DNA from 2 places in the Kytococcus schroeteri genome. Region 1 is predicted to be linked to the other one. Evidence: riboswitches for the same ligand, from Rfam matches in the RefSeq annotation. Region 1 holds a riboswitch; the other holds the start of a gene.
What was found. A riboswitch is a leader RNA that binds a small molecule or an ion and turns the genes downstream of it on or off. The one in region 1 is predicted to bind cobalamin.
Positions count from the first base shown of each region.

Region 2: another riboswitch for cobalamin. It lies ahead of ACFFHC_RS10965 (ribonucleoside-diphosphate reductase subunit alpha); the one in region 1 lies ahead of ACFFHC_RS04870 (FecCD family ABC transporter permease).

Region 1 covers NZ_JBHLVH010000011.1:44,020-51,500, reverse strand. Annotated here, with positions in the region: gene ACFFHC_RS04890 (hypothetical protein) at 1-148, shown strand, start outside; tRNA gene ACFFHC_RS04885 (tRNA-Pro) at 184-260, shown strand; gene ACFFHC_RS04880 (ABC transporter substrate-binding protein) at 388-1,455, opposite strand; gene ACFFHC_RS04875 (ABC transporter ATP-binding protein) at 1,452-2,243, opposite strand; gene ACFFHC_RS04870 (FecCD family ABC transporter permease) at 2,243-3,247, opposite strand; cobalamin riboswitch at 3,336-3,514, opposite strand; gene ACFFHC_RS04865 (VOC family protein) at 3,608-3,991, opposite strand; gene ACFFHC_RS04860 (YceI family protein) at 4,108-4,653, opposite strand; gene ACFFHC_RS04855 (aspartate kinase) at 4,738-6,090, opposite strand; gene ACFFHC_RS04850 (SDR family oxidoreductase) at 6,132-6,956, opposite strand; gene ACFFHC_RS04845 (metallophosphoesterase) at 7,027-7,481, opposite strand, start outside.
Region 2 covers NZ_JBHLVH010000027.1:157,303-164,783, forward strand. Annotated here, with positions in the region: gene ACFFHC_RS10955 (hypothetical protein) at 1-1,168, shown strand, start outside; gene ACFFHC_RS10960 (ribonucleotide-diphosphate reductase subunit beta) at 1,274-2,383, opposite strand; gene ACFFHC_RS10965 (ribonucleoside-diphosphate reductase subunit alpha) at 2,507-5,107, opposite strand; cobalamin riboswitch at 5,270-5,435, opposite strand; gene ACFFHC_RS10970 (ABC transporter permease family protein) at 5,890-7,481, opposite strand, start outside.

The DNA of each region.
Region 1 (7,481 bases):
CATCACCGACCCGGCCGACACCGCCTGGCCGGTGGGGCTCATGCTGGGCGGGCTGGCGCTCACCGTGGTGGGGTTGGCGGCGCCGGTCCCGGCGGGTCACGTGCGGCGGCTGGTGGAGGATTCTGAACTCACCCCGCACATGATGTAGGATGCCGGGGTTGCCCGATGAGGGCGGCAGGCCTTCGGGGTGTGGCGCAGCTTGGTAGCGCGCCTCGTTCGGGACGAGGAGGTCGCAGGTTCAAATCCTGTCACCCCGACCACACGAAATCGGCTCTGGCCAGCGGAATCCGCGGCCGGGGCCGATTCGTTCTTGCCCGGTCTGCCATGGTCGGGCCATGACGGGGCCTCCCGGCGGGCTGGAACAGTGCCCGCCAGGAGGCACCCGGCTCAGGGGTGGACGCGCAGGTCGTGGGTGGGCGTGATGCCGCTGGCCGGCACGAGGTCGGCCTCCTCGAGGGCCTTCCGGAGGGACTCGGCCGCATCGATGTTGAGTGGGCTGCTCGTCCACGCCACGTAGGGCAGGGCGACGATGCGCCCCTGCTTCACCGCGGGCAAGTCCTTGGTGGCGGGGTTGGTGCGCAGGGTGCGGACCTTGTCGGCGACGCTCTCCCCGGGGTAGTCGACGATCGCGATGTAGTCCGGCTTGCCGGCCGCGACCTTCTCCCACGAGATGGCCGTCCAGGTGTCCTTGACGTCCTCGGCCAGGTTGGTGGCCCCGGCGGCCTCGATGATGCCCTGGGGTCCGCCGTACACGCCGCTGGAGAAGGGGGCGTCGGTGCCGCTGTCGAAGAGGAACACCACCGGCTTCCGCTGCGCCTGGGGGGCCTTGCGGAGCTTGGCCAGACGGGTGTCGATGTCCGCCTGGACCTCCTTCGCCCGGTCCTCGTGGCCGGTCACCGTGCCGATGTTGGTCAGGTCGGCGGCCAACGCCTTCCAGGGGTCCATCTCGCCGCGCTCCTCCTTGTCGGGGGAACGGCGACAGCTCTCGGTGAGCACGTAGGGCGCGATGCCGCGCTGGGCGAGGTCGTCGGGCATCAGGTTGCGCCCCTCGCCGAAGCCGTAGTTGTAGCCGGCGAACACCATGTCGGGCCGCTGGGCGAGGATGGGCTCGAGGCCGATGCCGACCTCACCGAGCTCCTTGAGCCCGGCGACCTCCTCCGCCCCGTAGACCTCCTCGAGGACCGCCTTGTCCTTCTCCAGGCCGGTCACCGCCACGATCTGGTCGGCCGCCCCGACCGCCAGGGTGGTGGCGATCATGTTGGAGTCGTTGACGAGCATGCGTTGGACCGGGGACGGGAAGGTGACCTCCTGGCCGCAGTTGGTCACGGTCACCGTCTCGGACGAGGCCGAGGACGCGCCGGCGCCGGAATCCGCGCCGGACGGGCCGGAGCAGCCGGCGGCGCCGAGGCCGATGACGGCGACGAGCGCCGCCGTGGTGAGCGTGCGGGTGGTCATGCTTCCTCCTGGTGGGGCTGCGGGGTCCGGGGCAGGCAGGTGAAGTGCTCGCTGCCGGTCTCCGGGTCGGTGAAGGTGACGAAGCGGACGGAGAACACATCGGCCACGCGCGGGTCGGCGAACACCTCGGCGGGGGTGCCGCTGGTGAGGACGCGGCCGGCATCGAGGACGACCACCTGGTCGCTGTACTGGGCGGCCAGGCCGAGGTCGTGGACGGCCATCACCGTGGTGCGGCCCGACCCGCGGACGAGGGTGAGCAGGTGGTGCTGCTGGGCGACGTCGAGGTGGTTGGTGGGCTCGTCGAGCAGCAGGATCGGTGTCTGCTGCACCAGCCCGCGGGCCAACAGGGCCCGGCGGCTCTCCCCGCCGGAGACGTCGCTGCAGGGCCGGTCGGCCATGCCGGTGAGCCCGACCTGGTCGAGGGCCTCCAGCACGGCCCGGCGCTCGTCGGCATCGCCCATCTCCCACGGCCTGGCCAGCGGGGTGCGGCCCATGGCGATCATCTCCCCGAGCAGCAGGTCCTCCGGCGGCGCCTCGTCCTGGGCGACCAGGGCCAGGCGCCGGGCGCGCTCGCGGGGCCGGATGCGGTCGACCGTCCGGTCGCCGAGCCAGACCTGCCCTGCCGGGGCGGGGCGGATGCCGGCGATGGTGCGCAGCAGGGTGGACTTGCCCGACCCGTTGACGCCGACCAGCGACGTGACGGTGCCGGAGGGCACCTCGAAGGTGACGTCCTGCAGGACCGTGGTCCGCCCGACCGCGGCGCTCAAGCCGTCGGTTCGCAGCCGCATCAGTCGGCTCCGTTGTAGCGGTAGTGGCGGCGACCGACGAGCACGAGGAACACCGGTGCTCCCACGATGCCGGTGACCACCGACAGCGGGATCTCCTGGGGGCGGACGCTGACCCGGGCGGCCATGTCGACCCACACCAGGAAGACGGCGCCGCTCAGGGCGGCCACGGGGACGACGGCCCGATGGCGGGCGCCGACCACCATGCGGACCAGGTGGGGTACGACGAGCCCGACGAACCCGATGCCGCCGGAGACGGCCACGAGCACCCCGACCAGCGCGGCGAGGCCGACGAACAGGGCCACTCGCAGGCCCTTGACCGGGATCCCGAGGGAGGCGGCGAGGTCGGGGCCGGCGGACAGCGCGTCGAGCCAGCGGGAGAAGGCCACCATCACCAGCACGGCGACCACGGTCGTGACCGTGGCGGGCAGCAGCACCTGCCAGCTCGCACCGCTGACGCTTCCCAGCAGCCAGAAGAGCACCGACTGGGCCGCCCTCGGGTCACCGGAACGGAAGACCAGGAAGCTGGAGACGGCGCTGAACGCCGACGACAGCACCACCCCGGTGAGCACGAGCCGCAGCGGCGTCAGGCCGCCCTGCAGCATCGCGACCCCGAACACCAGGGCTGCGGCGGCCAGGGCGCCCAGCAGCGCCCCGCCGGAGAGGGCCCAGACGCCCAGTCCGGACAGGGCGCCGGTGGTGATGACGGCCGTCGCCCCCACCCCGGCGCCCGAGGAGACGCCCAGCAGGTAGGGATCGGCCAGCGGGTTGCGCACCAGGGTCTGCATCCCGGCCCCGGCCACGGCCAGCCCCGCGCCGGCGACGGCGGCGAGCAGGGTGCGCGGGGCGCGCAGGTCCCACACGATGGCGTCCCAGGTCGGGTCGGCGGGCTGGCCACCCAGGTGCGCCTGAACGACGCTCCACACGGTGGCCACGGGCAGGGAGACGGCGCCCACTGCGAGCGAGGCGAGCATGCTGGCCAGCAGCACCAGGGTGAGCAGGACCATCAGGACCGCGGTGGGCGGCCGGGATCGGGCAGCATCAGGCAAGGGAGTGACCCACATCTCTCATCGGGGCCCAAGTCGCGAGGCCCGCGGACGGTGAACAGCGTCGGCAGGTCTTCGGACTCGGGCTCCCACGCGAGGACGCCTTCCCGGCCTGTGGCCAGTGGCACTGTGTCCCCGCGCACAGCCCATACCGCTGCGCGTCAGTCCCGGCCTCTCACCGGGTTCCCTCGCACCCCGACCGGGGTGCAACCGACCGGCACACTCTAGCCCCCGTTCCCCCGCGACGGGCAGGGCATGAGCCGGTGACCGCACCGGACCGGACGGGGTCCGGGCGGCCTGCGCGCCCTCGGCTGGGGACCCTCATTCCCCGGGGGAGCCCTCCCAGCAAAGGCAGAAGGGGTGCCCGGCCGGGTCGGCGTACACGCGGAAGCCGCCGCGGCCGTTGGGGTCCACGTCCTGGGTCTGCAGCAGCGTCGCGCCGAGCTCCAAGGCCTTGGCGTGCGCGGCCTCGAGGTCGGACGGGTAGAGGTCCAGGTGCACCTGTTGCGGCTGCCCGTCGGGCCACTGCGGGGGCACGTGGTCCGGGGCGAGCTGCACGCAGAACTCCCAGTCCCCGTCGATCAGCACGCGGTGCCAGTCGTCGTCCTGGCGTTCCACGGTGCCGTCCAGCAGGCCGGCCCAGAAGGTGGACACGGCCTCGAGGTCGGCGGCGTCCAGCACGATGATTCTGCGCGTCATCTCCATGCCCACCACGCTCCCAGCCGGCCCGTCGCCCCACAAGGCCCGGGCACGCGTGAGGCCCGCCCCGCCGGGGCGGGCCTCACGGCATCGAGTGCGGGGGTGCCGCGGGTGGGATGGGATCAGGCGTTCTTGATGGCCGACACCTCGAACTCCAGCTCCACCTTCTCGGAGACCAGCACGCCACCGGTCTCCAGGGCGGCGTTGAAGGTCAGGCCGAAGTCGCTGCGGTTGATGCTGGTGCGGCCCTCGAAGCCGATGCGCTCGTTGCCGAAGGGGTCGGTGGCGGCGCCCTCGAAGTCGAAGTCGACGGTCACGGGGCGGGTGGTGCCCTTGATGGTGAGGTCGCCGGTGACGCGCAGGGTGTCGGCGTCGGTGGCGGTCACCTGGGTGGAGCGGAAGGTGAGGGTGGGGAACTCGTCGGCGCCGAAGAAGTCCCCGGCCTTGAGGTGCTGGTCGCGGTCGGCGTTGCGGGTGTCGATGCTGGCCACCTGGGCGGTCAGATCGATGGAGGTGTCGGCGAGGTCGGCGCCGGTGGTGGCGGTGCCCTCGAAGTCGTTGAAGCTGCCGCGCACCTTGGTGACCATGGCGTGGCGGGTCACGAAGCCGATGCGCGAGTGGGTCGGGTCGATGGTGTACGTACCGGTGAGCTGCTCGAGCGTGGTCATGGTGACTCCTCCATTGATAGGTGATCTGTCACCAACATAAGCGTGACGCATCACCGTGTCAACTGGTGGTGGTGCGCTCCGCCCTCAGACGGTGGGCTGGTCCCCCTCGAACAGGCCTGCGTGCAGGGCGCGCAGGGCGTCGTCGCGCTCGTCGGCGCGGATGACCACCGAGAGGTTGATCTCGTTGGACCCCTGGCTGATCATCTCGATGTTGGCCACCGGTGCCAGGCTGGCGAACACCCGTGCCGCCAGCCCGCGCGTGGCCCGCAGCCGGTCGCCCACCACGGCCACGATGACGCGGTCGCGCGCCACCTCCACGGTGGCGAACCCGCCGATCTCCCGCACCACCGCATCGAGGTCGACCTCGCCCTCCACGGTCACCGAGACGCTCACCTCGGCGGTGGAGATGAGCCCCACCACCACGCCGTGGCGGCCGAACACGTCGAACAGCCGCTGCATGAACCCGGCGTGCTCCAGCATCCGCGGGGAGGTGATGTTGAGCAGCGTCACCGGCCCCCGCGCCGCGATGGCGGTGGCGGACTGCGTGCCCACCTCGCCGGGGCGGATGGTGGTGAAGTCGCCCTCGGGGCGCTGGGTGTGGCGCACCGTCACCATCGCGCCCGCCTCCATGGCCGGCGCGATGGTGGCCGGGTGGAGCACGTTGGCGCCGAACGCGGCGAGCTCCGCGGCCTCGGCGGCTGACACCTCCGGCACCGAGTGCGCGGCCGGCACGACGCGCGGGTCGCACGTGAGCAGCCCCTCCACGTCGGTCCAGATCTGCACCTCCTCGGCGCCGAGCGCGGCCCCCAGCAGGGAGGCCGAGTAGTCGCTGCCACCGCGGCCCAGCGTGGTGGTGGTGCCGTGCGCGTCGCTGCCGATGAAACCCTGCGTCACCGCCGCGCCGGCCTCCTCCAGGGCCGGAACGGCCCGGCGCTGCACCGAGCGGGCGATGGCCTCGGTGTCCGGGCGGGCCGCGCCGTGGCGCGAGTCGGTGTGCACCAGCTGGCGGGCGTCCAGCAGCGGCACGCCCAGGTGGTCCGAGAGCAGACGGGTGGAGAGGCGCTCGCCGGTGGAGAGGATGGCGTCGCGGCTGCGCGGGGAGAGCTCGGCGAGGATCGCCACCGCCCGCAGCAGGCTGTCCAGGTCGCCGAACAGTGCGTCGAAGGCCGACTCCAGCTCCGGGGAGACGCCGCCCAGCAGCTCGTGCGCGATGGCCTCGTGCGCGCGCCGCACCTGCGCGCTGAGCCCCAGCGCCTCCTCGGTGCGGCCGGCCTCCGCCGCCTCCGCGGCCGCCACGAGCGCGTTGGTGGTCTTGCCCGTGGCCGAGAGCACCACCAGCGGGCGGCGCGGCATCGCGGCGGTCACCAGCTCACCCACCTGGGCGAGGTGCGCGGCATCGGCGACGGAGGAACCGCCGAACTTCATGACGAGGGACATCGGGGCTCCAGGCGGGGCGGTCCGGGCGTACCCGGAGGGGGTCAGGGCAGGAAGATGTCGGGCTGCAGCGTGTCGGGCGAGCCACCGTAGACGCTCAGGTCGGTGACGCCCGCCTCGGCCAGCACCTCGTCGTCCACGAGGAACTGGCCGGTCCGCTCGCGGGCGTCGCGCACCAGCACGGCGTGCGCGGCATCGCCCATGATGCGCGGGTCGCGGGCGCGGGCCATGGCGGCCTCACCGCCCAGCACGTTGCGGATGGCCGCCGTGGCGATGATGGTGCGCGGCCACAGGCTGTTCACCGCGATGCCGGCCTCCCGCAGCTCCTCGGCCAGGCCGAGCGTCACCATGCTCATGCCGTACTTGCTGATGGTGTACGCCGTGTGCGGGCCGAACCACTTCGGGTCCATGGTCAGCGGCGGCGACATGGTGAGCACGTGCGGGTTGTCCGAGCGCTCCAGGTGCTCGATGGCGGCGCTGGTGAGCAGGTAGGTGCCGCGGGTGTTGACCTCCTGCATGAGGTCGTACTTCTTCATGGGCAGCTCGCGGGCCGGCGAGACGTCCACGGCGCTGGCGTTGTTGACCACCACGTCGATGCCCCCGAAGCGCTCCACGGTGGCGGCCACGGCCTCGCGGACGGACTCCTCGGAGCGCACGTCGCCCACCACGGCCAGGGCCTGCCCGCCGGCGGCCTCGATCTGCTCGGCGGCGGTGTGGATGGTGCCCTCCAGCGCCGGGTGGGGCGTGTCGGTCTTGGCCAGCAGCGCCACGTTGGCGCCGCCCTGGGCGGCCCGCAGGGCGATGGCCAGGCCGATGCCGCGGCTCCCGCCGGACATGAGGATGGTGCGGCCGTTCAGGGTTCCGGTCATGGGGGCCTCCGGGGTGAGGTCGGGTCGTCGGGTCGGGGCAGGTGCGTCGTCGGGTCGGGCGGCGTGGGGCTCAGTCCGCGGACGGCGAGGAGGAGCCCCGCGGCACGAGGGTGAGCAGCGTCGCCTCCGGGCGGCAGGCGAACCGGTAGGGCGCCATCGGGGAGTGACCCAGACCCGCCGAGACGTGCATCCACGCGGCGTCGTCCGGGGCGGCCGCCGACGGGCGCGAGCCGGCCCCGGGCCACCAGCGGGAGACGCCCTTGACACGCCCGGGGTCCAGGTCGCAGTTGGTGGTCAGCGCCCCGATGCCGGGCAGGCACACCTGCCCGCCGTGGGTGTGGCCGGCGATCACCAGCCCGGCGCCGTCGGCCACCATCGCGTCCAGCACCCGCTGGTAGGGGGCGTGGGTGACGCCGATGGTGAGGTCCGCGTCGCGGGCGGCCGGCCCGGCCACGCTGGCGTAGTCGTCCAGCTCCAGGTGCGGGTCGTCCACGCCCACGAACTCCAGGCGCACCCCCTCCACCT
Region 2 (7,481 bases), on a different contig from region 1:
GCTGAGCGCCGTGGCGGCCGCCCCCACCGAAGGTGCAGGCACACCGCGCAGGGGTCCGCCCGTCGGCGGGTCACGGGACTCCCGGATCGCTTTAACATCGAGCCGCCGGGGGCATCCGGCACTCGTCGTCGACCCACCAGGGGGAACCATGAACCTGACCCGTCGCACCCTCGTGAGGACCGGAGCGTGGAGCGCTCCGGTCGTCCTGGCCGCCGGCGCCGCTCCGGCGGTCGCGGCCAGCGGGGCCACCTACGACCTGAATGCAGCCAGCTACAAGGGCCAGATGATCACCTGGTACACCCCCGAGCGGGACGCCTGGAACCGCGCCAACCTCGGGGTATGGACGCTGGAGAACACCGGGACCACTGCCTCCCCCGCCACCGGGGTGACCCTGACCGTCTCCTGGGACCGGCGCCTGTGGGGCGACCTGACGGACTACAACCCGGCGCTGCTCTCCGAGCCGACCACCACCACGGATGGTGACCTGGTGACCGCCGTGTTCGCCGTCATCGCTGCGGTGGAGCCCGGGCAGTACGAGGGTCCGAGCATGGACATCGCCTTCTCCGAGATGCCCGAGGACGGCGTGACCGAGGTGCGGCAGGACTACCTGCCGATGACGATCGACATCGCAACCCAGGTGCCGGACGCCGACCCGTCCAACGACACCCGGGTGCTGGAGGTGAAATACGGCGAGGTGACCCCGTGGAACGGTGCCATCTCCGGCACCTTCGACACCGTGCGCGTGGAGTGCAGCGATGGCGCCGCCGACATCGCCTACCCCTCGACGATCACCGTCACCAGTGACGGCCCGAACCCCGTTCCCGCCGACATCTCGGTGTACTACTTCGCCAACTCCACCTACGTGGATGATGGCAACGTCCACACCTGGGGGGAGTACTTCGAGACCTTCCGGTGCGAGTCCGCGACCCTCGACGGCCAGCCGGTCACGCTGGAGACCAGGCGCGACAGCGCGGGCCTCGACACCGACTGGTCCCTCAACCAGCCGATCCCGGCCGGTTCCGTGCTGCAGCTGCAGATCAGCGCCACCGGCAAGGCGACCAGCGCCGACCCCGTCCCCACGGCCTCCTACGGCGGCATCGGCTTCGACGAGTCCGAGACCAACGACGAGGACAACCAGCTGCGGGCACCGGAGCCGGTCCGCGTCTGACGCGCGTCCAGCCCGGCCCCTGGACGGGCACGACGCCGATGGGGGGGGTGGTCGCCACGTGGCGACCACCCCCCCATCGGGCAGTGCGGGTTCTGAGTCAGCGGCTCAGAAGTCCTCGTCGAACGAGACGCTGCCCTCCACGCCCACCTGGTACGCGGACACGCGGCGCTCGAAGAAGTTGCTCAGCTCCTGCACGTCCTGGAGCTCCATGAACGCCAACGGGTTCTTGGTGCCGTAGATCTCCGGCATGCCCAGCTGCACGGCGCGGCGGTCGGCCACGTTCTCCAGGTAGGCGCGCATGTCGGCCACCGACAGCCCGGCCACGCCGCCACCCAGCAGGTCCTCGGCGAACTGCGCCTCCGCGTCGACGGCCTCCATGAGCATCTGCCGCACCTGGCCGGCCATCTCCGCATCGAACAGGTCGGGCTCCTCGGTGCGCACGGTCTCCACCACCTCGAAGGCGAAGGCCATGTGCATCGACTCGTCGCGGAACACCCAGTTGGTGCCCGAGGCGAGACCGTTGAGCAGACCCCGGCTGCGCAGGAAGTACACGTAGGCGAACGCGCCGTAGAAGAACAGGCCCTCGATGCAGGTGCCGAAGCAGATGAGGTTCAGCAGGAACTGGCGGCGCTGCTCCTTGGTCTCCAGGCGGTCCAGGTCCTGGATGGAGTCGATCCACCGGAAGCAGAACTCGGCCTTCTTGCGGATGGAGGGGATGTTCTCCACGGCGGCGAAGGCCTCGAAGCGCTCGGCCTCGTCCGGGACGTAGGTGTCGAGCAGGGTCAGGTAGAACTGGATGTGGACGCCCTCCTCGAACAGCTGCCGGCTGAGGTACAGGCGCGCCTCCGGGGAGTTGACGTGCTGGTACAGGTTGAGCACCAGGTTGTTGGCCACGATCGTGTCGCCGGTGGCGAAGAAGGCCACCAGGCGGCTCACGAGGTGGCGCTCGGCGGGGGTCAGCTTGGTGTGCAGGTCCGACAGGTCGCTGTGGAGGTCGATCTCCTCGACCGTCCACGTGTTCTTGATGGCGTCGCGGAACATCTCGTAGAACTGCGGGTAGCGCATCGGCCGCAGGGTGAGCGACATGCCGGGGTCGAGCAGGCGGGAGCCCTGGGCCACGGCGTCGTGCAGGTCGGCCTCCACGTGGTCGGTGTGGGTGGCGGCGGCCTGGTTCTTGGTGACGGTCTGGTTGGTCGGGTCGGTCGGCTGGGTCACGGGAGTCTCCTCATCGATGTTGAGTCGTCGTTCCTCGGGGTGAATCAGCCCTCCGGACCCCGGAGAACGACGACTCAACGTGGGGGGGGGTGGGGTGCGCGGGGGGTGGGGTGCGCGGGTGCCTTACTCGCAGGCCTCACAGGCCTCGGGGTTCTCCAGCGAGCAGGCGAGCGCCTCGGCATCGGTGAAGGTCCGCACCGGCTCCGATGCGGTGAGCCCGCCGACCACGCCCGGCGCACCAGGGGCCGTGGGCTGGCTGGCGCCCGGGGCACCCGTCGCGGCGCCCCAGCTCGCGCCGGCACGCACACCGGACACGGTGGCCTGCTGGATGCGGGTGGCCGGCCGGCTGCGCAGGTAGTACGTGGTCTTCAGCCCGGCCTTCCACGCGTACAGGTACATCGAGCTCAGCTTGCCGATGTGGGGGCTCTCCATGAACAGGTTCAGGCTCTGGCTCTGGTCCACGTACGCCTGGCGGGCCGCGGCCATCTCGATGAGCGCCTTCTGCGGCAGCTCCCACGCGGTGCGGAACAGCCGCCGGGCCTCCTCCGGCAGGTCGGCGATGCCGGCCACCGACCCGTTGTCGGCCTTGAGCTTCTCGCGCACCGTGTCGGTCCACAGACCCAGGGACTTCAGCTCGCCCACCAGCGCGGTGTTCACCTGCATGAACTCCCCCGAGAGCGTCTCGCGCTTGAACAGGTTGCTCACCTGCGGCTCGATGCACTCGTAGCAGCCGGCGATGCTGGCGATCGTCGCCGTGGGCGCGATGGCGATCATCAGCGAGTTGCGCAGGCCGTGCTCGGCGATGCGGGCGCGCACCGCCGCCCACCGCTCGGTCTGCGTGGGGGTCACCCCGTACAGGTCGTGCTGCAGCTGGCCCTTCGCAGCCCGCGTCTCGTCGAAGCTCGGGTGTGCCCCGAGCTGCTCGGCGAGTTCGGCCGAGCGTTCCAGCGCGGAGAGCTGGATCTCCTCGGCGATCCGGGTGCTCAGCTCGCGCGCCTCCGGCGAGTCGAACGGCATCCGCAGGGCGAAGAACACGTCCTGCAAACCCATCGAGCCCAGGCCGATGGGGCGCCAGCGCGGGTTGGACGCCGCCGCCTGCTCGGAGGGGTAGTAGTTGATGTCGATGACGCGGTCCAGGTAGGTGACCGCCAGCCGCACCGTGGCGCGCAGCTTCTCCTCGTCCACGCCGACCGCGCGTGCGGCGGCGTCCTGCGGGCGGGCACCCGTGGTGCCGTCACTCCATCGGAGGTGCTGGGCGAGGTTCACCGACCCCAGGTTGCACACGGCGGTCTCGTCGTTGCTGGTGACCTCGATGATCTCGGTGCACAGGTTGCTCAGGTGCACCACCGGGGCCGGCTGGACGGTGCCGTCGGCGGCCACCCGCGGCGTCTGGTCGTCGCTGGTCTGGTTGCACGCCCGGTTGGAGGCGTCCTTGAAGGTCATCCACCCCTGGCCGGTCTGGGCCAGGGTCCGCATCATGCGTCCGTAGAGGTAGCGCGCCGAGACGGTGCGCACCACGTCACCGCGCTCCTCGGCGGCGCGGTAGGCGGCGTCGAAGGCCGGGCCCCACAGGTCGGGCAGCTCCGGCACGGCATCGGGGTCGATGAGGGACCACTCCCCATCAGCCTCCACACGGCGCATGAACTCGTCGGGGATCCAGTGGGCCAGGTTGAGGTTGTGCGTGCGGCGGGCGTCCTCGCCGGTGTTGTCGCGCAGCTCGAGGAACTCCTCGACGTCCGGGTGCCACGGCTCGAGGTAGATGCACGCCGCACCCTTGCGCCGGCCGCCCTGGTTGACCGCCGCCACCGAGGAGTCCAACGTGCGCAGCCACGGCACGATGCCGTTGGAGTGGCCGTTGGTGCCGCGGATCAGCGCCCCGCGGGAGCGGATGCGGGAGAAGGCCAGGCCGATGCCGCCGGCGAACTTCGAGAGCTTGGCCACCTGGTGGTAGCGCTCGTAGATGGAGTCGAGGTCGTCGCGCGGGGAGTCGATGAGGTAGCAGCTGGACATCTGCGTGTGGCGGGTGCCGGAGTTGAACAGGGTCGGCGAGCTGGGCAGGTAGGCTAGGGAGGAGAGCAGCTCGTAGAACTCCACCGCCTCCGGCGCGGTGCGCGAGAGCCCGGCGGCCACGCGCATCAGCCAGTACTGGGGCGACTCGATGACCGCCCGCGTGAGGGGGTGGCGCAGCAGGTAGCGGTCGTACACGGTGCGCAGGCCGAAGTAGTCGAAGCGCCAGTCGGCGTGGGCGGCTTGAGCGCGGTGCACGGCATCGTCCAGGAGGCTGGCGTGCTCGGCGACGAAGGCGGCGGTCACGTCGCCGATGAGGCCCTGCTCGTGGCCGGTACGCACGGCCTGGCTGAAGGTGGCGATGCCCTGGCCGCGCACCTCCTTGTCGATGGTGCCGGCCAGCAGCCGTCCGGCCAGGCGGGAGTACTGCGGCTCGGTGGCGGTCATCTCCGCAGCGGTGGCGATGGCGAGCTTGTCCAGTTCGGCGGTGGTGGCGCCGTCGTAGAGGCCGGCGATGGTGCGGGTGGCCACGCGCATGGGGTCTACCTCGGGCAGGCCGTCGGTGCAGCGCTCGATGGCGGTGACGATCTTGGCCAGGTCGACCTCCTCGTGCTCACCGCTGCGCTTGACGACGCGCATCGGGTGGCGGGAGGTGGTGGGGGTGCCGTCCAGGGTGGGCTGGGCGGGGGTGCCGGGGCCGGCGGTGTGGGTGGTCATGCCCTCTCCTCGCGAGCTCGCGCCGCGAGGGGTGGGGGCGTCGGCCGGCCGGGCAGCGGTGGGCGCGCGGCACGGCGGTGCCGGCGCCCGTGTCCGGACGTGCGTCTGCCAGCCGTCCCGCGCGGCTCGACGGACCGGCCGCGGTCGCGGCCGGGCGCTGGCAGGTCTTCGGACTCACGGGCGTCCTCGTCACCGAGGCGTCCGGCAGGTGCCGGACGGGTGCCTACTGGCCGTCGCTTCCCAGGTGCTGGCTGCACCCAGTGCTGTGTGACGGCGGTCGTTCCCGAATACCGCTGCGGGGCAGTCCCGGACTCGCACCGGGTTCCCTCTTGCCTCTCCCTGGGGCTCGGTCGCCGGGCGCCCTGCCGCGCAGTGGTGCTGCGCGGCGGTGGCGTGCTGTGAAGCTGCACGTCCGGGCCGTTGGCCGTGCCGGGGAGAACCAGCACCCGCACCATATACGGGGCCTGTGGCGCGGCGCCACCCCCACATGTTGTGTCCGGCCGGGTTCGGTGGCATGGCGCGGAGAACCGGCGGCGACCCGGGGCCCCGGCGAGGCGGCCTGGGAGGGGTGGCCCGGGCACCTCGAGACGTCCACGAATGGTCATGTCGACTGTCGAGATGACCATGCGTGGCTGTCTCGACGGTGACGCATGACCCTCCCGTGTAACGCTTCGGCCGCCAGGGCGACCACCTCGTCACACGCCCGCGAGCCCAGCAATCACTTCCTCACACACACGCCACCGGCTCACGTCTTCCTGGTGACGCCGTGACCACCGCTGCAGTCAGGCCCTGGCACGGCGTTGCCACACCAGGGTCCCCACGATGACGGCCACGCACACCCCTGCCACCGCCAGTGACACCGCCGTCACGAGCAGGTAGTTCTCGGTGGTGTACTCCGCCGTGCCGCCCACGTAGGCGAAGAGGTAGGCAGCCGCCACACCGATCGGCACCGCCAGGGCCACGGGCAGGAGGGTCGCCACGACCGTGGTGCGCGCCGCCTCATCGGGATGCAGCCCGGCCCGCTCCAGGGCGCGATGCTCCCCGGTGGTCTCGATGGCCCGGTCACCCAGCACGCGCAACATGCCCAACAGGAGCAGGAGTGATGCCGCGAGGACGCCGGTACGCATCCAGTCCGTTCCGGGGTGCTGGAAGTCCGTGTCTGGCCCAAGCTTCTGCATGAGGACCGGCTCGGTGGACCCCTGGAAGAGACGCAGAGCATCGGCCCCGTTCCAGTCCAGCGGACCGCTGACCAGAACGTAGTCGGACGGCGCGTGACGCGTGGGATCCCCGATCAGAACCTCGCTGACCCGGGCAACGGCGCGAGCGCCGTCCGTCCCCACCCCGCCGCACTGCTTGGCCGGCACCTGCGTGCCGAAGAAGTCCTCGGCGGCGGCACAGTCACGGAACACCACGGCCCCGCCGGTGCCCTGGCGGTTCGGCTCCACCCGCCCACCGGCCTGCTCGGCCCTCTCCTGGAGCGTGCCGACGAACCCCTCGGGCGCATCAGCCCAGTAGGCCGTCCAGACCTTCGCCGAGCCGCCTGACTCCGCGAACGCCGGGCCACCGCCCGTTCCTTCATAGAGAGAGACCTCCGAGCCGATGATGAACACCAGGATCCCCACGAAGGCACCCGCGCGGGCCAGCCGTGCCGAGCCACCGCCCAGACGCTTGGCGGCGAGCCAGCGAGTGGGGTTGCCGGAGCGGGCGAACAGCCCGGACACCCATCGAGCGAGCACGGGAAGCCCCAGGGGCAGTCCCGCGATCACCAGCACGGCGCCCACCATCAGCAGCTGCATCGACAGGTCCGCGTTCTTCTGGCCCAGCAACTCTGGCAGGGGGACCGCCAGGCCCAGGCACACGAAGGCGGCGATGAGGGGCAGGATCGCCCAGTCCCCCCATCGCACCCCAGAACGGCGCACCTGGGGCACCACCCTGGCCGTGGTGGCCCAGAGGACGGCCACCCCGACCGTCAGGGGGGTGACCACCGCCGGCATCCACCAACTGCCCCGCGCGGCCGGGAGGAGCACCGCATCGTTGCCGGGCCAGCTGGTCCGCCAGCTCAAGATCAGGAGCCAGGCAAGGGCCCCCGATACGGCTCCGAGCAACGCCAGGACGCCCGTCTCCAACACGACCACCCGGCGGATCGATGCCGCGCTGACTCCCAGCCGCCACAGGCGCTCGGCACGTTCCCGGGTGACCCCACCCACGGCACGCGCCGCTGTCCCCAGCAGGAGAAGTGCTGGTAGAAAAACCAGCGCGAGGACGGACACCGCGCCGGGGACACCGGCCGGCGCATCCAATGTGGTCTCGACGTAGCCCACCCGCGCCTCGCCCGGGCCGTAGCCCGAGATGCGCTTGACGAAGTCCTGGTCCA